4 regions of the Shewanella sp. DAU305 genome follow, and region 1 is predicted to be linked to each of the others. Evidence: predicted binding sites of a transcription regulator. Region 1 holds the regulator's gene; each other region holds the start of a gene.
The links. The regulator LexA, encoded in region 1, represses DNA repair genes until DNA is damaged. The targets are predictions, from matches to a motif close to TACTGTATNNNNATACAGTA.
Positions count from the first base shown of each region.

Region 1 (5,479 bases):
CGTAATAAGCTATTGGCTTGATCTCGTATGCGATTGATATTGGACTTATCTTGGTTATCCGCTAGATAGCCCAATTCTTTGAGCTTAACACTCAAGGTGCCGTAAAGTTTCTTATCGTAGAACTCAGGCGCGGTAATGCCATGCAAAGCGCCTAAACGCTGGGCGAGTAGATGACTCTCAGACTCAAGTTCTGAGCGCTCCATCTTAGGCCTGTTCGCTAACAGATTGAAAATAATGGCATAGCGTTGCAGAGTCTCGCTTACTGAACTGGCTAACAATAATAGTTGGCTAGTGTGCTCAGGCACGACGGTTAAGGTATCAGTCTCAACCACTAACCCTTGTTCAATGAAGAAATCCAGCACTTGATTGACATAGGCAGGTACATCCTTAATGCCCATGAAGAGTTCGGCTTTCAGCAGTGGATAAAAATCGGCAACGATTGACACCACTTGCTGACGCGGGATCTGCTCATTATGCGTTAAACAACTCGCAATTAATGACGGTACAATAAATAAGTGGATGATATTGTTACGATAGTAAGTCATGGACACAGCCTGACTCGCCTCGATAGACACGATTTCACCTAAAGGATCGGCACAAACAACAAACTTGTTCAGCTCTAAACCTTGCTGCACTAAATGCTTACCATCACCTTCGGCAACCGAAGTATAAGTAGTGTAAGGCACTTTTTTGAGTAGGGTCAGATACAGATCAAGCTGACGCTCCAACAGACTGCGTTCTAAGGCATTTTGATCTGTCGCCAGCAACACTAAACTCGTCAAGGTCACCGAACTCGCCGCTGCAGCATCGTTAATATTTGTCATCACTCGATTCGCCAGCACGTTTACCGCTGGCGTTAACCAGCTTGGTTTTTGCTCAGGATCATCGGCCAACTCAGTACGCCAGTTTGGCGCGCGCTCATTTAAGAAGTTTTGCAGGGTTATAGGCTCGCCAAAGTTCACATAACCTTGGCCGAAATTACCAAGTTTGCGAATCGCACCAAACACCTGCCACACAGATTCTTTTTTCTTTTTCTTACCACTTAACTCTTTATGGTACGTCGCCACTTCCATCACATGGTCATAGCCTAAATACACAGGCACCAATGTTACCGGACGCTCGATACCGCGCAGCACACTGTTCATCGTCATAGCAATCATGCCGGTTTTTGGCGCCAATAGACGACCGGTACGTGAGCGGCCGCCTTCGGAGAAGTATTCCACCGAATAACCTTTAGCAAACAGTTGGTCTAAATATTCACGGAATACTGCGGTGTACAGTTTATTGCCATTAAAACTACGGCGGATAAAGAAGGCACCACCGCGACGGAACATAGGTCCAGCGGGCCAGAAATTGAGGTTAATACCAGCAGCAATGTGCGGCGGAACCATGCCTTGATAATACAAAATATACGATAACAGCAGGTAATCCATGTGGCTGCGATGGCAAGGCACATAGACAATCTCGTGGCCATCATGGTGCAACTGGCGAACTTGCTCGGCGCCTTTGATGTTGATCCCGCTGTAAAGCTTGTTCCACAACCAAGTTAGGAAACGCTCGGCAATACGCACTAAACTATCTGAGTAATCTGCTGCGATTTCATCAAGGTACTCAATAGCCGTCTCGCGCGCTTGGGTCTCAGAAATCTTTTTGTTGGCCGCTTCTTCTTGAATCGCTTTACGCAACGACTCGGATTTGAGCAGCGAATGAAACAGTGCTTGGCGATTTGGCAACACAGGTCCTGTCATCACCTTACGTTGACGACGGAAATGCACCCGCGCGACCCGCGCTAACTTATGGGCGATCCCCATGTCAGTGCCGTGTTCGTCGGCCATGTATCGCAGAGATACCGCATTTGAAAACTGCACGAAGTTATGTCGACCTAAGAATAGAATCATCAAGCATTTGCGCAGCCAAGTCGGGTTTTCCCGCTCAAACACAGCCGCCTTCATAGTGTCGTCTTCTTTCCCTGGCGTGCGGCCCCAATACAGGCTCACGGGCACCAGTTGAATGTCTAATTCAGGGCGTTCCTTATGCACGGCCAACAAACGCATAAAGCATTCGAGGAAAGGCTCGTTACCGGCACGCTCGCCAAACAGCGGCTTACGCCCTTGAAGGCAGACAACCCGAGGCGCAATAACACCATTTGCCACTAAAGGCTCATAGGGGCTCGGCAGTCCTAACTTAGCCGTAATTTCGCTCAGGGCAGCGATGTCACTCAGCGATTCCGTTTTCATCACATAAGCAAGGGGTCTGGAGGCATCCAGATTCAGATCGGCAAAGGGATCCTGAGGCACAACAATAGTGTGCACTAAGTGTTTTTGGATCCAGCGTAATGATTTCAACCAAAGAGAGTCGTGTTTAGGCATTATTCTTATGCAATTAAGTACGTTTACTAGCCCGGTAGAATACCAGACTATGGGTAATATTCGCTAATTCTCTCCAACATAGCTAAAAAGTGGTTAATACTTGCGCTGCAAATAATACTGTATATACTAACAGTAACTGTATAGAAAAACAGGAAACACCATGAGACCTTTGACGCCACGCCAAGCTGAAATTTTAGAGCTAATTAAACGAAATATTGCCGATACTGGCATGCCACCCACTCGGGCAGAAATCGCGACCCGTTTAGGTTTTAAGAGCGCCAATGCGGCTGAAGAGCATCTTAAAGCGTTGGCGAAAAAGGGCTGCATTGAGATCATGCCAGGCACATCGCGGGGCATTCGTCTGACTGCGGAAGTCGAAGAAGTAACTGAAACAGGTTTACCGCTTATCGGTCAAGTAGCTGCTGGCGAACCTATTCTCGCCCAAGAACATGTTGAACAGTACTACCAAGTCGACCCAAGCATGTTCCATCCCGCCGCCGATTTTTTACTGCGGGTTAAAGGCGACAGCATGAAGAATATTGGCATTCTCGAAGGAGATTTGCTGGCAGTTCATAAAGTACAACAAGCTAGAAATGGTCAAGTGGTTGTCGCTAGAGTCGACGACGATGTCACTGTTAAACGTTTCGAAAAAAAAGGTAATGTGGTCTATCTACACGCCGAAAATGAAGACTATTCCCCGATTAAAGTGGATTTAGGCTATCAAAGTTTAACAATTGAAGGACTCGCCGTCGGTGTGATCCGTAATGGAGATTGGCTATGAACAAACTACTTGGCAATGCACCCCGCCATCCGGGCTTGTGGCTCGATGAAGTACGTGATGCCGACTATGACTGGCACCATGCACCTATCGCCTGCATGCCAACGAAGACTCAAGGTCGCCAAGAATTAATTCATCTGAGCGCGCAACTCGCCCAGTTAAGCCAACAGGGCCGTTGGTTAGTGCTCATCAACCCACCGAGTATTGGCTACAAACAAATGCTCGCCAACGCTGGCGTGCGTATGGATAGAGTCTTGCTGGTGCACGCGAAAGATGAGGTGGAAACTCTGTGGGCGATGGAAAAAGCCTTAACAAGTGGTACGTCCAGTGCGGTTATTACTTGGACCCAATCATTAGATGCACGCGATAATCGTCGCCTGCAAATTGTCGCTAAAAGTGCCCGCGCCATGGGCATAGTGCTAGAAGACGTAAACAGTCACTTACATGGCGACGTACGCATTGAGCAAGGTAGCCTCTTCGGCCAACAATCTTTTTTTAGCGCTGTACATTAAATATTCATTTAATTTTTTACCTTGAAAGCCGCCTCGCCTATGAATGTGAGGCTTTTTTTTAGCAATTTTTCAGACAATTAGATAAATAAGTGATCTTGATCAATATTTAAACAGCAAGTATGGTTGGTTTAGTCGGCGATGATATATCGCCGCCCGTGGCAAATAAATCGAGCCGTTATCGAGTTCAAAATGCCACTAAAAATAGAGAACAGATTTATTTCAGTCGTATGTGCCAGCGTGGCTAATACCAGCAGTAATAATACTTAATTAAAAGTAACAGCCGCCAACGCACGTTGAAGTCAAAAAAGCTTTTTTGGGAACTGAAGAGTTTGCATAGAGTTGAGACTTACTGTGTTGCTCTTCTTTGTAGTTGCTATTCGCAATTGGCAGAGGAGAAGTCTTGTGAAGCAATTGTTGTATTGTTTACTCGTGGTGTTATTCGCACCACCGTTGGCCGCCGCGGACATGCGGTTCAACATGACCCCTGGCGTAACCGAGATCAGTAGCAAGGTTTATCACTTGCACATGACCATCTTGTATATCTGCTGCGCCATCGGCCTTGTGGTCTTTGGCGTGATGATTTACGCCATGATCAACCACAGAAAATCCAAAGGCGCTGTCGCGTCCCACTTTCACGAAAGCACTAAAGTTGAAATCGCTTGGACGATTCTGCCATTTATCATTTTGATCTTAATGGCGATTCCAGCGACAAAAACCTTAATTGCGATGGAAGATCCCAGCGACGCCGATCTGACCGTTAAAGTCACGGGTTCCCAATGGAAATGGCATTACAGCTATTTCAATCAAGACATTGATTTTTATAGCATACTCGCAACCCCCAGAGCACAAATCGACGGTACCGAAACCAAAGGCGAAAACTACCTATTGGAAGTCGATAAGCCGCTCGTTCTGCCGATAAATCGCAAAATCCGCTTTTTGATGACCTCTGAAGATGTCATACATTCATGGTGGGTACCTGCTTTTGCCGTGAAGAAAGATGCCAACCCAGGATTTATCAATGAGGCTTGGACTCGCATAGACAAACCCGGTATTTACCGTGGTCAATGCGCCGAACTTTGCGGTAAAGACCATGGTTTTATGCCGATCGTAGTGCAAGCCATACCCGAAGCCGAGTTTGAAGCTTGGGTAGCGGAGCAAAAACAAGCCGCAGGTGCGGCGGCAGAAGCCGCTCAAGCCGCTTTATCACAGACTCTTAGCAAAGATGATCTGATGACCCAAGGTGAGCAAGTTTACCTCGGGCACTGCGCAGCCTGCCACCAGCCCAATGGCGAGGGGTTACAAGGCGTATTCCCACACCTCAAAGGCAGCCCGATAGCAACGGGACCGCTCAGCGGCCACCTTGAAATCGTGCTCAACGGTAAAACGGGTACGGCTATGCAAGCATTTGGCAAGCAATTGAGCGCACAAGAAATTGCCGCTGTGATTACCTATGAGCGTAATGCTTGGGGCAATAATACTGGCGATGCTGTGCAGGCCAAAGACGTCAACAAGCACATAAACGGCAGTGCTGGCACACAGGCACCTGCTACCACACCAGCCAACACGGCCCCAACTCCCGCACCTACAACTGAGCCCGCAGCAGTTGTCGACTCCGCAACCATAGTCGATCCGGCGAGTCTCCCCACTCTCACCCATGAGGCACTGATGGCCGAAGGTGAAACTGTCTACACCACCACTTGCGCGGCCTGCCATCAGTTGACGGGAGCTGGCATACCACCCGCCTTCCCCGCCCTCGCTGGCAGTGCTATCGCCACAGGGCCTGTCGCCAATCATCTCGATATTGTGATGCACGGCAAAAC
Region 1 covers NZ_CP113808.1:259,058-264,536, forward strand. Annotated here, with positions in the region: gene plsB (glycerol-3-phosphate 1-O-acyltransferase PlsB) at 1-2,369, opposite strand, end outside; gene lexA (transcriptional repressor LexA) at 2,530-3,150, shown strand; gene OX890_RS01085 (cell division inhibitor SulA) at 3,147-3,659, shown strand; gene coxB (cytochrome c oxidase subunit II) at 4,062-5,479, shown strand, end outside.

Region 2 (5,479 bases), 1.2 Mb from region 1:
AAGCTTTTGGTGCGGACGAGAGTCATAAGTTTGTGAACGGACTGCTCGACAAACTGGTTGCACGCAAGTAATAAAGACAAACGGTATCTTAGGATACCGTTTTTCATTGCTAACAAAGGTGGCCGATGTAAGTCGTGCCAAACTGTACAGTGAAAGAATTCCAATTAATTGAATGTTATTTTAGCAACCGCGGCCCTACTCGCCGTGATGTGAAGCTTGGCATCGGTGACGATTGCGCTTTAGTGCAACCCGCAGAAAACAAGTCGATTGCTATCTCCTGTGACACCTTAGTCGAAAATGTCCATTTCTTCCCCGATATGCCTCCTGCAGCCTTAGGTTACAAAGCCTTAGCAGTAAATTTATCTGATCTGGCTGCCATGGGCGCAGAACCCGCGTGGATGACGCTTGCCTTGACGCTACCCGAAGTTGATGAAACTTGGCTCAGTGGTTTTAGCGAAGGTTTATTTGAAGCGGCCGATTACTATGGCATCGCCTTAATTGGCGGCGATACGACTCGTGGTCCGCGGGCGATTAACATCACAGTGCACGGACAAGTTCCTGAGGGTAAAGCACTCACACGTCACGGTGCTAAAGTGGGTGATTGGATTTATGTCACGGGCACGCTCGGAGATTCGGCTTTAGGTCTGGATATCATTCGAGGTGCTCAGCAGGCTAGATCCGAGCATAAAGAATTCCTGATTAATCGCCATTATCGTCCAACACCAAGAGTCTTAGCGGGCCAAGCTTTGCGTTCGCTAGCCTCCAGTGCTATCGACCTTTCCGACGGGTTTATCTCGGATATTGGTCATGTACTTAAGGCTTCTGCAGTTGGTGCGGTTGTCGATGTTAATTGCATCCCGCTTTCGCGCGCGATGCAAGATACCGTCAGCGAGGAGCATGCCTTAGGTTATGCGCTGACAGGCGGCGAAGATTACGAATTGCTGTTCACCGTTCCTGAGGCGCAAAAAGGCGCGCTTGAGACAGCATTAAGCCATGCAGGAGCAAAATTTGTTCGTGTTGGGCAAATTTGTGCGGGCAGTAAGCTCAAGTTACAACTCAAGGGTGAGCCGTTTACGCCGCCGTATCACGGTTTCGAGCACTTCTAATGAAATGGTTGTCAAAGGATCAGGCGTTAACGCGCCTGTCATTAAAAAATCCTGTCCACTTTTTGGCACTCGGTTTCGGTAGCGGACTCGCCGCTAAAGCGCCCGGTACTTTCGGTACCATAGCTGCTATTCCCCTCTATTTACTGATGGCGCCATTACCGCTTGCTTGGTATCTGGGCTTAACTTTAGTGAGTGTATTTGCAGGATTTTATATCTGTGGTAAAGCGGCACATGACATGGGCGTACACGACCATGGCGCGATTGTGTGGGATGAAGTGGCTGGACTGTTGATCACTATGATAGCGGCACCAGCGGGCTGGATTTGGCTGTTAGTGGGCTTTGGTTTATTTCGCTTTTTTGACATCATCAAACCTTGGCCAATCCGTTGGCTCGATGCCAAAGTCGAAGGTGGTTTTGGCATTATGATTGATGATGTTTTAGCGGGTGTATTTGCCTTTATCTGTCTGCAAGGGCTAGTCTGGTGTGTTAGCTAACATGATAGCTAACTTGGCATGATAGTTAACATGGCCAACAACTAACCCTTAGCTTTTGATTTCGCATTTTTCTGATTGAAGCTTGATTGAAGGGATGAAGGGATTAGCTGAACATCCCTTATCCCTTTTCTGCTTGATTCTACTATTGCAGCAGTTCCCTTGCGTTCGCTAGGGTATTGCTAGTGATAGTATCGCCACCTAACAGCCTTGCCAGCTCTTGAATGCGTTGCTCACGATCGAGCGACTTCATTGTGGTCTCAGTACTGCCCGCCTTATTAAACTTATCGACGAACATGTGTTGATGACCATTGCCCGCAACTTGCGGCAAGTGAGTCACGCACAGTACTTGGGTCGATTCCCCTAAGCTGCGTAACATGCGGCCAACCACTGCGGCGGTGGGGCCCGAAATCCCGACATCCACCTCATCGAAAATCAATGTCGGCGTGGCAACTTTCTTCGCGGTAATGACTTGGATCCCTAAGCCTATCCGTGAAAGTTCACCGCCAGATGCGACTTTCGAAATCGGTTGTAAAGGTTGGCCAGGGTTAGTGGTGACCATAAATTCGATATTATCACTGCCGTTGGCTGACATTTGCTCTGGGTGGAAATTGACTTCGATAGTAAATTTACCCTTAGGCATATTCAGTTCGTGGATTGACTGAGTCACGAGTTTGTCGAGTTCTTTGGCATATCTAGCGCGGCTTTGGCTGAGTTTTTGTGCGTTGCTAAGGTAAGCGGCTCTGCTGGCAGCGACCTGCAGTTGAATTTCTTCGAGCTTGCTTTCGTCACTGTCTAAGGTGCTCAGCTCTGCCTTTAATGCCAAATGATGTTCGGCCAGTTTATTTGGGCTGACATGGTGTTTACGCGCCAGTTGCATGGCTTTTGATAGCCGTTCTTCTAAATAGGCAAAGTGGGTTGGATCGAGTTCAAGCTTACTCAAATAGTGCTGTAATTCGCCTGCACTTTCTTGCACTTGGATTAAGGCATCATTCAACATAGTGTTGATATTGCTCAATGCAGGATCGTAACTTTGCAGATCTTCGGCGAGGGAAACGACTCGATTAAGCAGCGACTCTATATTGTTCTCTTCGCCTTCAGTGAGTATATCTAGACTCGCCTGACAGGTATCAATCAACTCAGTGCCATTGGCAAGACGTTTGTGCTCTTGCTCAATTTCATCGAACTCATCGACTTTAAGATCAAACTCATCGAGTTCTTCTACTTGATACTGCACTAATTGCTTACGGGCAATACGTTCATGCTGGGAGGCTTCGAGTTGCTTTAGATCGGCCTCAATTTGTTTGCAGCGTTGAAAGCTGGCGGCAACCGTATCGATAAGTAATCTGTGGTTGGCATAACTGTCGAGCAGGGTGAGTTGGTGTTCACTCTTCAACATTGCATGGTGCGCATGTTGGCCGTGAATACCGATGAGCAACTGACCCAGTAATTTGAGTTGCGTCAGTGGCACTGGATTCCCATTGATATAGGCGCGTGAACGGCCATCGCTACCAATAGTTCGACGTAGGATGCACTCATCATCGAGTTCAAGATCGTTATCTTCTAACCAACGTTTTGCCAGTGGAATATCATCCAAGGAAAAGCGGGCGCTGACCTCGGTTTTATTGGCTCCGGGGCGAACACTGCTGGCATCGGCGCGATTGCCTAGGCACAGGCCTAACGCATCGATGGCGATCGATTTACCTGCACCGGTTTCACCTGTGATGCTGGTCATACCGGGGCGAAAATCCAGTTCTAAAAAACGGACGATAGCGAAGTTATTAATGCTGAGTTGGCAAAGCATAGTGAATTCCTGTCGAAAAACATACCAAACCACTGTATTGATAAACAGTATATACTGATTTTATATACAGTAAAGTGGCTTGGGTAAATAATCGGCATTATCGGCAGTAAATATTTTTAATTGACTGATTATGCGTAGGTTCTTACTAAGCTTTCTAAGATAGGCAAACTAAAGAAAGTAACTAAGGTGCCAAATAGAATGCCCTGAGCACTGGTTGAAGCTTGAGTGTTATAGCGCTGGGCAAGCAAGTACACGCTAGCGGCTGTGGGCAGTGCGCTCAAGATCACGCCCATGATCAGGTAGTCGCCGCTCACGCCAAAACGGCTAAGCATAAAGTAGACGAGTGCTGGTTGGACAATTAGCTTGAAGAGATTGATAAGGCTCAGTTCGATAAAATTCTTGGGGCTAAATACGCTGCTATCTTTCTGGTAGCGCATCGCTTTGGAGAGCACCATACCGATGGCAAACAGCGCGCACGGGCTTGAGGTGTTGCCAATTTGCTGGATCATTAGCGCCAGCCCTGAGGGTAGTTTTATCTCTAGCGCCGAAATGCCGACGCCAATTAAACTACCAATAACGATAGGGTTTTTACCGACCGCCATCATCATTATGACTAAGGCGTGGTGTTGTCTTTGGGTGTTTGTGGCCAGTTCTATCGAGACTAAGGCGACGGCAAACATCAGCACGGATAATAAGCTGGCAATCGCAGCGGCGACTAAGGCGCTTTGCTGCTGCGGAAAGAGGATGATGAGCAGTGGAATACCAATAAATGCCGTATTACCAAAGGTGGCATTGAGGGCTCGAATGGCGGCAACCGCATGCTGTTTAGGGTTAGCGATCAGCGATAGACCTAGGCAGACAAGATAAGTAATCGCCATAGCTGTACTGTAGCCCGCAATAAATCCCCATTGCAAAATCTCGTCAATCGGCTGCTGGGCGAGGGCGATAAGCATGATTGCAGGGAACGCAATATAGTAGACATATTGGTTTAGCACTTGGTCCGTATCGACGGGCAAGAGTTTTAGTTTTTGCACTAGTGTGCCGAGCAACATGATCCCGAAGACGGCAAACAGAGGGGTTAAAATGGTCATTTCCCTCACTCATCCTTACGATTAAATTTGAATAAACTCAGCCATCACCGTCATTTCTACTATCGCTATGATTTAAGGTGGGCGCTTGCCTTTTTTATGTCACGTTAGAACCAGAACTAGCGCCAGCGCAGTAAAACTCGCCACAAAATAACATATCATTTCAGTCTAAGGCTATTGCGCTATGGTCGTATAAGTGGATTAATTGATGTTTAAAACACAATGACTTAGCGTACGCTGTGATTGTTGATGACTTTATATAGTGCCTAAAGTGGGCAGTTAGAACAGAATTAGGACATGCAATGAGTGATGATTTAGGCGCTGAACTACAACTTGTCTATCTTTTTGTGCATTTAGTCAATGCGGGCAGTTTTTCACAGGCGGCGAAGGAGCTTGATATGCCCATTGCCACAGTGAGCCGCAAGTTAGCTAAGTTGGAAGAGAAGCTCGATAAGCAGCTTTTTATGCGCAGCACCCGCAAGTTACGATTGACGGAGGAAGGGCTGGCACTCTTTCAACGCTACCAGAGTGTGGTTGCCCAATTTGATGAACTGAGTGGTGCGGGCAGCGATAAACCCGAGGGCACCCTGCGCATCGCCGCGCCAATTTCGATTATTTCCATCGTGTTTATTCAAGCATTGAATGAATTTGGCCGTCTGTATCCCGATATCCGTTTGCACATTTCCCAGAGCAATGAGTTAGTCGATTTGATCGACAAGGGCATAGATGTGGCGATTGTCGGCGGGGCTCAGCCTGATTCTTCGTGGGTGTCGAGTACCTTAGGCGAGCTGGATTATTGCCTGTTTGCCACGCCAGAATATTTGGCTCAGGCACCTAAACTTGAGCATCCCGATGATCTCGAAGCCCATCAGCTGATAAAAGTCTGGCCGCTGTTTAATTGGCATTTAAAGCATCCGAGCGGTGAGTCTTTCTATTTTAATGGCCCAACTAAGTTGACCCTCACGGATTTACACGGTGCGATTCAGGCGA
Region 2 covers NZ_CP113808.1:4,086,384-4,091,862, reverse strand. Annotated here, with positions in the region: gene nusB (transcription antitermination factor NusB) at 1-71, shown strand, start outside; gene thiL (thiamine-phosphate kinase) at 150-1,106, shown strand; gene OX890_RS17350 (phosphatidylglycerophosphatase A family protein) at 1,106-1,600, shown strand; gene recN (DNA repair protein RecN) at 1,743-3,401, opposite strand; gene OX890_RS17340 (AEC family transporter) at 3,530-4,492, opposite strand; gene lldR (LysR family transcriptional regulator LldR) at 4,792-5,479, shown strand, end outside.
Region 2: recN (DNA repair protein RecN) is a predicted target of LexA. The motif match lies at 3,432-3,451, and genes of this name have one in related genera.

Region 3 (5,479 bases), 630 kb from region 1:
CAGTGCGTAACTACCTCTCCGAAGCCATAGCTAAACTCAATGCCAGCAACCGAATCGATGCAGCACGCATCGCCAAACAAAAGGGCTGGCTATAATAGTGAGCACAGCCCAATCACGTAGAGCAGACTAACTGATTGGGAGCTGTCGCTGAACCCATAGAATGACATAAATATGGATTTTTTAATTTCCCGCTATCAATTAATAATCAAATGTTTATATAAAAATAAGATCATGGCTTAACCAATTTTAAAATAGAGTGACAGTACGATTAACTCACATTAACCAAAGCACCCTTAATTATATTTATGTGTTCTTACTATATTGGGGAACACAATACAAGGTGTCGCAGGCATTTATAATCGAAGTCAGCGATTACCAGATAAACTTCAATCCTTAGAGCTATGGTTAGACCACTTAGAGCTGTTACAGGGCGAAAGTGTCATAATTTACCCCATTTTTTGATATGCCATCTGAGTATTATTTGATATGTTTACAAACTTCACCTTACAAAACATGTATTACAATAAATCAATAAGCGTTTATATTTAATGAACTTATTTTACTTATTTTGACTTGTTGTCGTTATAGGATTTGAATTATATGTCAATGGCACCTCAATTTATTCACCATGATCTTGGGTTACTGAATCCTTCCTTTGATTCCTCGCTGGTAGATGTGCTTAATGAGCTCGAACATCTTCGAAGATTGCAACTAGTAGGTGATACCCCAGCACCTCTTTTTTTTCAATTAAAAGGTATATTTCACTTGCTTGAGAGCTTGGGTTCAGCTCGTATTGAAGGTAATCACACTACACTTGCGGATTACGTTGAAAGTACGGTGGATGGTGCGGTTCAAGACACGGACCACCTGAAAGAAATCTCTAATATTGAAAAAGCTATGACGTATATCGATGAGGTGATTGAGCCAGGCTCTCTCCTCACTGAGCCTTTTATACGTGAATTACACACGCTAGCAGTATCGTCACTTGAGCGTGAAGGTGATCGTACACCGGGAGCTTATCGCCAAGAAGGTGTTCGCATCGCTCAATCAGCTCACCGACCACCAGAACATATTCAAGTCCCCAGTTACATGAGTGAGCTTATTCAGTTTATCAATCAAGCTGATCCGCAAAAGTATGACTTGATGAAAGTTGCCTTGGCTCACCATAGGTTTGGGTGGATCCACCCATTTACGAATGGAAATGGTCGTACAGTACGCCTGTTGACGTATGCCTTGCTTATCAAGTATGGGTTTAACGTCAAAGAAGGTGGACGAGTGCTGAATCCAACAGCTGTTTTCTGTAATGATCGCGACCGTTACTACATGATGTTGGCTAAGGCCGATAATGGCACGACTGAGGGGCGCGAGGCTTGGTGTATTTACGTTTTAGATGGGGTACTAACCGAACTTAAAAAAGTGGATCAGCTGACCAATTATGCTTACTTGCGAGAGCATGTGTTATTGCCAGCATTGTTGTTTTCAAAGCAGCGTCAACTCTTGACGGATATGGAGTTTAAGATCTTACGCCTTGCTTGTGATCAACAAGGATTGATCAAAGCAGGAGACTTGACTACAGCGATACCTGAACTCACTAAATCAGCCCAGAGAACCTATCAAATTAATAAACTTCTAGAGCGAAAGATGCTGCAACCCGTTCAAGATGGTGCAAGGCAATATGTAATTTGTTTCACCAGTAATTATCTGTTACGTGGCGTTATCCAGTCGTTGCGGGAGCAGGGGTTTATCCCTGAGCAGCTAGAGCGAACTTAAGCAGCTCCTTGATATTGCTAAGTATCTATTTCGTGGCCGGCATAACATTTTATGCAGGCCCCATTTCTTTGGGACTTTTTTGCCAGAAAAAGCTAAGCGTTACCCCCTTAAACTAGACAGAATAAATGCTGGCTGCGCACGCTTTGGATGATGTTTAGTTATCGAAAAAAGTGGATCCTACGAAAGCCTAAATAACTTGTATTCATAGTGAGTTGACGAGTGCATATCATCGCCGTGATAAAGCACAAATAACTATTTTCGCTTATTTATGATGCGATCCAATTTATCAGACTAAATTTGTCAAACTATCCAGTAGATTTTATGTCTGAGTATGGTTATGTCACCTAGCTACATAATTGAAAGCTGCTAGCAGGCTATGTCAAACTTTGATTTCAGTGACTGATTAAACGCGGCAAGCAATTCGGCGGCTTCAAGTAAGCTAGCTAAACTCAAATTCCTTCAAGATTGCCTTACGCTTATTCTCTGTTAATATATGTATAAATTCACAGTGATTGAGTGCTAACGACTTGCAGCAATTGGATCTTGTTCCGATCACCGACCTCAAAGGCGTCGCCAAAAAGGTCGCGGAGAAACTCGCAAAGCTCGGCATCACAACAGTACAAGATCTGCTGTTTCACTTACCCCTGCGCTACGAAGACAGAACCCAAATCTATCCGATTGCCGCCCTTATGCCCGGCAGTTATGGCACCATAGAAGCTGAAATCCAATCGACGCAAATAATCCAAGGCCGCAAGCGTATGCTGGTCTGCAATGTGCGCGACGATACAGGCAGCTTGAGCCTGCGCTTCTTTAACTTTTCCGTCGCCCAGCGTAATGCCATGCAAAACGGTTTGATGATCCGCGCCTACGGTGAAGTGCGCCGTGGCGGCCATCAAGCTGAGATAGTGCATCCAGAATATAAAGTCGTGTATCCCGGTGAAGATGTTCACCTGAGCGATACCCTAACGCCGATTTATCCCACAACTGAGGGCTTAAAACAGGCGAGTTGGCTCAAGCTGACCGAGCAAGCTTTGGTATTGCTGGAAGATGGCGGCTTAACTGAGCTGCTGCCAGCGCAATTACAACCAAACAACATCAGCCTTAAACAAGCGTTGCAAACGCTGCATCGACCTCCTGCGGGGATCTCACAGTTCGATTTAGAGTTAGGCCAACACCCAGCCCAGCAGCGACTCGTGCAGGAAGAATTACTCGCCCATAATCTCAGCATGTTACGCCTAAGGCAGCGCAGTAATTTAGACGCTGCGGTTACCATGCAGGCCACGGGGCAGTTGCTCAATCCATTCCTCGCCGCTTTGCCTTTTAAGCCCACAGGCGCCCAGCAAAGAGTGGTGGCCGATATAGGCAAAGATTTAGAAAAGCCGCACCCTATGATGCGCTTAGTGCAAGGGGATGTAGGTTCAGGTAAAACCTTAGTCGCGGCGATGGCTGCGCTGCAAGCGATTGAAAACGGTTATCAAGTTGCCATGATGGCGCCAACAGAGCTATTGGCCGAGCAACATGCAACTAACTTTGCCGCTTGGTTTGAGCCACTCGGACTTAAGGTCGGTTGGCTAGCGGGTAAACTCAAAGGCAAGGTCAGAGCTCAATCCCTTGCGGACATAGAATCCGGCGCCGCCCAGATGGTGATTGGTACCCATGCTATCTTCCAGCAGCATGTGGTCTTTAACAAACTTGCGTTAATTATCATAGATGAGCAGCACAGATTCGGCGTACACCAACGCTTAGGCCTACGGGAAAAGGGCGTGAGCCAAGGGTTCCACCCGCATCAATTGATCATGACGGCAACGCCGATCCCGCGCACGCTAGCGATGACGGCCTATGCAGATCTCGACACTTCTATTATCGATGAACTGCCGCCGGGACGGACACCTGTGACCACAGTGGCGATTGCCGATTCACGCCGCAACGAAGTGCTCGAACGGGTACGTAACGCCGTCATCACAGATAAACGTCAGGCCTACTGGGTGTGCACTCTGATTGAAGAATCCGAAGTGCTCGAATGCCAAGCCGCCGAAGACACGGCCGAAGAACTGCGCCTCGCCCTGCCCGAGCTCAATATCGGCCTCGTACACGGCAGGCTAAAGAGCGCAGAGAAACAGCAAATTATGGCCGATTTTAAGGCGGGGATGATTCATCTACTGGTGGCGACGACAGTCATTGAAGTGGGCGTCGATGTACCCAATTCCAGCCTGATGATCATCGAAAACCCTGAACGTTTAGGCTTAGCGCAACTACACCAACTGCGCGGACGAGTCGGACGAGGCGCTATCGCGAGCCATTGTGTGTTACTCTATAAGGCGCCATTGAGCCATACCGCCACCCAAAGACTGAGTGTACTCAGACAAAGTAATGACGGTTTTATCATAGCGCAGAAAGACTTAGAAATTCGTGGTCCAGGTGAAGTGCTTGGCACTAAGCAAACGGGACTGGCCGAGCTGAAAATTGCCGATCTGGTGCGCGATCAAGCTTTGATCCCGCACATTCAAAAACTGGCAAATCATGTGATGGCGCAGGCCCCCGAAAAAGTCGATGCGATAATCTTACGTTGGCTCGGGCACAAGCAGCACTATGTGCAGGCTTAGGCAGTAAAGGGGAAAGGCCGAGGAGTGACATCTGCCTCGATACTCAAAATAAATTGTTTATGTTCAGCTAAGCGCTATAGACAAGCGCATGGAAACTTGCAAAATGAACCAGCGGCATTCCAATAGTCCGCTCTTGCACTTTAATGTTAGCTGCATGTATTCACCAAGTTACCTTGACACTCAAGCGAAGGATGTAAAATGCAAGTTAATCAAGATGATAGAATAACACCTCAAGAGACTTCTTCTAGCAGTAATCGCTTTGCGCTTTTTGCGATAGTGCTCGTCGTGCTACTTTCTGCCGGAGGATATTATTACTACAGCGGTGACTCAGATTCACCTAAACTCATCCCTAACGCGCCAATTGTATTGCCTGAAACACCGCCATCTGAGCCAATGACGCTCGAAAGTGCGCCAGAGCCAGAAACCACTGAAACGACGCCTGCCGTTACAGAAACAAACACCAACAGCACAGAAGCCCCTGCGGTAACTGAGCCTGAAGTGGTTGCAGAACCAGTACCTGCACTGGCTGAAAGTGATTCATTCGTACAACAAAAAGCCCTCGCCATTATCGATAACAATGTGCTGGGTTCTGCATTAGTGCAGCAAGATCTCGCACGCCAATTTGTGGTGTTTGTTGATAACTTAGCTCAGGGCGAATTGACCCGTAAAGTGAGTCCACTCAAAGGCCCAGAGAAGCATTTCTCGGTTTCTGAAATCACCAACAAAGTGTATTTAAATCCTGAGGGTTTCCACAGATACGATGCCTATGTTGACTCGATTGCCAAAATGGACGAACAGACGTTAATGGTCACCTATAAGCAAATGACGCCTATGCTAGAGGAAGCCTTTACCGAACTCGGCTACAGCAACGCTAAATTCAACGACAGAATGCTGCAAGCGATTAAAATACTGCTCGCGGCGCCTATCATTGAAGATCCGATTGAGCTGAGCTCTATTAGCGTTAACTATCAATTTGTTGACCCTAACTTAGAGGCACTACCTAGCGCGCAAAAACTGCTGATCCGTATGGGTCCAGAAAATACCCGCAAGCTAAAAGTCGCTCTACGCAAACTCGAGAACCAGCTGGCACAGTAAAACCTTGCCGT
Region 3 covers NZ_CP113808.1:885,805-891,283, reverse strand. Annotated here, with positions in the region: gene OX890_RS03955 (response regulator transcription factor) at 1-95, shown strand, start outside; gene OX890_RS03950 (Fic family protein) at 601-1,770, shown strand; gene recG (ATP-dependent DNA helicase RecG) at 2,298-4,373, shown strand; gene OX890_RS03940 (DUF3014 domain-containing protein) at 4,572-5,468, shown strand.
Region 3: recG (ATP-dependent DNA helicase RecG) is a predicted target of LexA. The motif match lies at 2,262-2,281, and genes of this name have one in related genera.

Region 4 (5,479 bases), 2.0 Mb from region 1:
ATGTGTGGTATCGTCGGAATAGTTGGCCAATCATCGGTTAATCAGACCATTTATGATGCACTGACAGTGTTGCAGCACAGAGGTCAGGATGCGGCAGGTATTGTGACCATTGATCGTGGTGCTTTCAGACTGCGTAAAGCCAATGGTCTGGTCAAAGACGTTTTTGAAGTCAAACACATGCAACGCCTACAAGGTAATGCAGGTATTGGCCATGTGCGCTATCCAACTGCGGGCAGTTCAAGCGCATCTGAAGCGCAGCCTTTCTATGTTAACTCGCCATTTGGGATCTCTTTAGCCCACAACGGCAACTTAACCAATACAGTCGAATTAGCCGAAGGGCTGATCAAAAAACGTCGCCATGTGAACACCACTTCGGATTCTGAAGTGTTGCTGAACCTGTTGGCCGACGAACTGCAAAAAACTACTAGTTTGACCCTGACGTCGGAAGAAGTGTTCGATGCGGTCGCTAACGTACACCAACAAGCTCGTGGTGCCTACGCGGTTGTTGCCATGATCATTGGTCAAGGCCTAGTCGCGTTCCGTGACCCATTTGGTATTCGTCCTCTGGTGTTAGGCAAGCACGAAACGCCAACGGGTACTGAATATATGGTCGCTTCTGAAAGCGTGGCACTCGATGCCGTCGGTTTTGAAGTGATGCGTGATGTGGCGCCAGGTGAAGCGATTTATGTGTCAATTGATGGTCAGCTGTATACTCGTCAATGCGCTGCAGAACCTAGCTATGCCCCTTGTATCTTCGAATTCGTTTATTTTGCCCGTCCAGATTCGACTATCGACAAAGTGTCTGTTTATGCTAGTCGCGTCAACATGGGCGCTAAGCTTGGCGAGAAGATTAAGAAAGAATGGTACGATCACGATATCGACGTAGTGATCCCTATTCCTGAAACTTCTTGTGATATCGCGCTGGAAATTGCCCGTTGTATGGACTTACCGTACCGCCAAGGTTTTGTGAAAAACCGTTATATTGGCCGTACCTTCATCATGCCTGGTCAACAGGAGCGCAAGAAGTCAGTGCGTCGCAAGTTGAATGCGATTAACACTGAATTCAAAGGCAAAAATGTCCTGTTGGTGGATGACTCTATCGTTCGCGGTACGACCTCTGAGCAAATCATCGAAATGGCCCGTGAAGCAGGTGCTAAGAAAGTGTACTTTGCCTCTGCCGCACCGGAAATTCGTTTCCCGAACGTGTACGGTATTGATATGCCAACGTCGAATGAGCTTATTGCACACGGTCGTGATGCCGATGAAATCGCCAAGTTAATTGGTGCTGATGGCATTATTTTCCAAGACTTGCCAGATTTAATTGAAGCGGTAAGAATGGAGAATCCTGCGATTAAACGTTTCGAAACGTCCGTATTTGATGGTCATTACATCACTAGCGATGTGGATCAAGCGTATTTAGATCACTTGACGCAACTGCGTAATGACGATGCTAAAGCGGACCGTAACAAAGATATCGGTACTAATTTAGAGCTGCATAACGTCTGTCATCCATAAGGTGAAACGTTAGGCGGATAAAAAGCCAGTGATAACGTCACTGGCTTTTTTATGGTTTTTTTATGGATCTTTTATAAATTGTTAACCGTCATTAGGGAAAGGTATCGCGATTGGGCGAGGGAACACGCCAGTGGATATTTGTTCACGACATCTGCGTACTCAATCCATTGTTGGAGATGCGAGGCTACTGATCTTTTCAGCCATAGGTTAGTTGGCTTATCCTCAGATCCACAGTAGCATCCACACCCCGAATAAACTGCTTAAGCTATAGCGGGTGACTTGATGTTTAAGCACAAGCGATACACTCACCGCAATCGGCATCATTAACAGGAATCCCCAAGCTAAAGGCATGGCGATGATTTTCATTTGTCCCAGCCAAGTGCTGGTGAGCATACTTATCGCGAGTAACATCAGGCTATGAAATAACAGTAACTGATTGAATCTTAATATCAATGCTGGACTGATTGTCATCGTCTGCCGCGCATTTATTGCAAATTGTCTCATAGCCACTCCTTTAAAATTCAGTGTATCTTAGTAGTTGTTGAGAACTATTCGCAATTGAATTTACACTTGAGCTTTGGTATTTAAGCTCGGTTTGTCACAGAAATTTGCACTCAACGGGCGTTTGGGCTAAATTATACTGTAATTATATCCAGTGCTTGGTGTTTGTATGATCCTCTATATCGCAGAAAAACCTAGCCTAGGGCGGGCCATTGCCGATGTATTGCCTAAACCCCATAAAAAAGGCGATGGATTTATCGAAGCCGCCAATGGCGATTGTGTGTCCTGGTGTGTCGGTCACTTGCTCGAACAAGCAGAACCTGATGCCTATAATCCCGAATTTAAGTCGTGGAAATTCGAGCACTTGCCAATAGTGCCGGACAAGTGGCAACTAAAACCTAAGGCCGCAACTCGCAGCCAACTCACAGTGCTAAAACGATTAGTCAAACAAGCCAATACGCTGGTTAATGCAGGCGATCCCGACCGTGAAGGGCAATTACTCGTGGATGAAGTGATTGCCTATCTTGGCGTGAGGGGTGACAAGTTACATCAAACTCAGCGTTTACTGATCAGCGACTTAAACCCACAAGCCGTAAAACGGGCGCTAAGGCAGCTGCGCAGTAATCGCGAGTTTATTCCTTTGTCCACATCGGCTTTAGCCCGTAGCCGCGCCGATTGGCTCTACGGCATGAATATGACCCGCGCTTATACCATCCAAGGTAAAAAGGTTGGTTATCAAGGCGTATTGTCCGTCGGGCGAGTGCAAACGCCTTTGCTCGGGCTAGTGGTGCGCCGTGATGAAGAGATTGCTAATTTTCAATCTAAACCTTTCTATGAAGTGCTAGCGCATTTGGCGACTGAAAAGCAGGAAACCTTCAGCGCTAAGTGGCAACCCAGCGAAGCTTGTCAGCCGTACATGGACGAAGAAGGGCGAGTACTAGCCAGAGGGTTAGCGCAAAATGTGGTGAGTCGCATCAGTGATAAACCTGCCTTAGTGACTCAATTAGTGGCTAAGGACAAGAAACAGAATCCGCCATTGCCCTACAGCTTATCCGCGTTGCAGATTGATGCGGCAAAACGGTTTGGCATGAGTGCTAAGGATGTGCTCGATACCTGCCAGAGTTTGTATGAACGCCATAAACTCATTACTTATCCCCGCTCCGACAGCCGTTATTTACCCGTCGAGCAACATAGTCTTGCGCCGTCGGTTCTTAAGGCGATTAGCAGCGGTGCCGCTGAGTTAATGCAAGGCGCCGATGCCCCCGATCCACGGCTTAAATCCAAGGCATGGGATGATAAAAAAGTGGATGCCCACCACGCCATTGTTCCAACCGAGAAGACGGCTAACTTATCCAGTTTGAGTCAGCGTGAGAGGCAGTTATATCTTCATGTGGCCCGCCAGTACTTAGCCCAGTTTTATCCGGCCTATTGTTACAGTGAAACCACAGTACAAGTGACAATAGAGGGCGGCTTATTTAATACCAAGGCGCGTCAGGATAAATCTCTTGGCTGGAAGCAGCTCTTTGCCCGCCAAGAGCCAAATGGTAGTAAGGCGAGTGGCAACAAGTCGACGGAAGAAAGCGCGGGTAAGGATGATGAGGAGAATGACGAGTTTATCGGCCAATTACCGCCTCTGAAACTAGGGCAGGCTTTGCATTGTACTCGAGGTGAGTTACTGGAGAAAAATACTCAGCCGCCAAAGGCCTTTACCGATGCCACTTTACTCAGTGCTATGACGGGGATTAGCCGTTACGTAACCGACCCTGAGATCCGTAAAATTCTCAAAGAAACTGATGGCTTAGGTACTGAAGCCACCCGTGCAGGCATTATTGAACTACTGTTTAAACGCGGTTTTTTACAACGCTTAGGTAAATCTATCGTTTCGACGGATGTGGGTAAGGGATTAATTAACAGCTTACCCGCGAGTGCAACAACGCCTGACATGACTGCCCTTTGGGAAGCCAGCTTGAACGGTATTTGTCATAAAGAAACCTCCTATCAAGCCTTTATGCAACCGCTGCTCGGCACTTTATCCACGCTTATTCAAAATGCAGGAGCACAACTGCCCACCGCGCTTAATGGTTTAAAAGGCCAAGGTTATCGCAAAACGGCTGGGAATAAATCCGGTTATCGCAAGTCGCCTTACCGCAAAGCCTCCAGCTCGACAAAACGCACTGGCACGGCAAGTACCGCTAAAACAAGTACAACGACAAGTAGCAGTGCGAAAAAGTCGAGTGCGAGTTCAGGGACTCGGAGTCGAACACGCAAAGTGGCTGCTGAGGTTTGATAGGCACGAGTGTCATTGGTTTTAGGGGAATTTCCGGCCATTAATACCAATCGTATTAAATATCTGTTCATTCAGCGGGAGTTTAACGCGCTTTAGACAAGGCGAAGGCTTGAAGGCATAGTGGTGCTCTGTCGAAAGCTTTGAACGCAGTATAAAGCGCTTTGAAACCCGCCCTTTGGGAGCCACACAGGCATCCCACTCCGGTGTTGCATTGACTTAAAAGGGAATAACCATTTCTGCGTCAATGCGCCTTGGATTGAGATGCCTGTGAGGCTCTGAACTGATTATATATTTAATGTGATTGGTATAACAATGGCAGGAAATAGCCCTAAATTTTGGCAAAAAAATGAGTAAACCAAAACGGTTTACTCATACGGAAATAGGTCGTTGAAACTTGCCAAAATCACTCAATAGATGAGGAGCAGGTTTATAATGTCAGCGTTAACTTAATTAGCCCTTAAAATTAACTTTTATCTTAAGGTGTCGCCTCGGTTTAAGCTGATGAGCTTATCCAGTATGTGCTCACCATCCATGCGAATGCCGTTGTGTTCATATTCTGATGTTAGCCAATACTTTAGCCTGCCGACCTGTTGCGCGGTTTCAAGGCTGTATTGCATCTCGACAAACATATCTTCACTGTAAATGGCTGCGGCAACGGGGACGCGGTTTTGCGCCAGTTGTTCAAGATTATACAGTGCAGGCCAATCTGATTTATGGGCAAGGATTTCTGCCGCGGCTTTAAGCGGAACTAAGTGACTGAATTGGTCAAACATCCAAGGGTAAATCATCTCGCCGGTGAATAAAAACGGCTTACCTTGCTGATAGTTAAAGGCGGGGAATTGTTGTCTTACTCTGTGTGCCGCCCATTGTGAAGTTGAGTGCTGGCAGTAGATCGCCTCATGCAGCAGGGTAAAAATCGGGTTAGTGTTGTAATCGAGCATTTGACCGAAATGATTTAAAAATAACGGGTTCACGACTGTCCCAGAAGCCGTGTTGATTAAGGCTTGCTCAAGTAAATAGTAAACCGATTCAGGCCCTTGCTCCATTCCGATATTAATACCCAGCAGCTGCAACATTTCAACCGTGAGGCGTTCTCCCGTGGCTAAATACACTTCATTTTCAAGCAAGTGTTTTGCTAAGCGAGTAACTAAATGTTGGGCATCGTGAAAGCGTTGG
Region 4 covers NZ_CP113808.1:2,277,573-2,283,051, forward strand. Annotated here, with positions in the region: gene purF (amidophosphoribosyltransferase) at 1-1,515, shown strand; gene OX890_RS09750 (hypothetical protein) at 1,738-2,019, opposite strand; gene OX890_RS09755 (DNA topoisomerase III) at 2,186-4,303, shown strand; gene OX890_RS09760 (alpha/beta fold hydrolase) at 4,774-5,479, opposite strand, start outside.
Region 4: OX890_RS09755 (DNA topoisomerase III) is a predicted target of LexA. The motif match lies at 2,154-2,173, and genes of this name have one in related genera.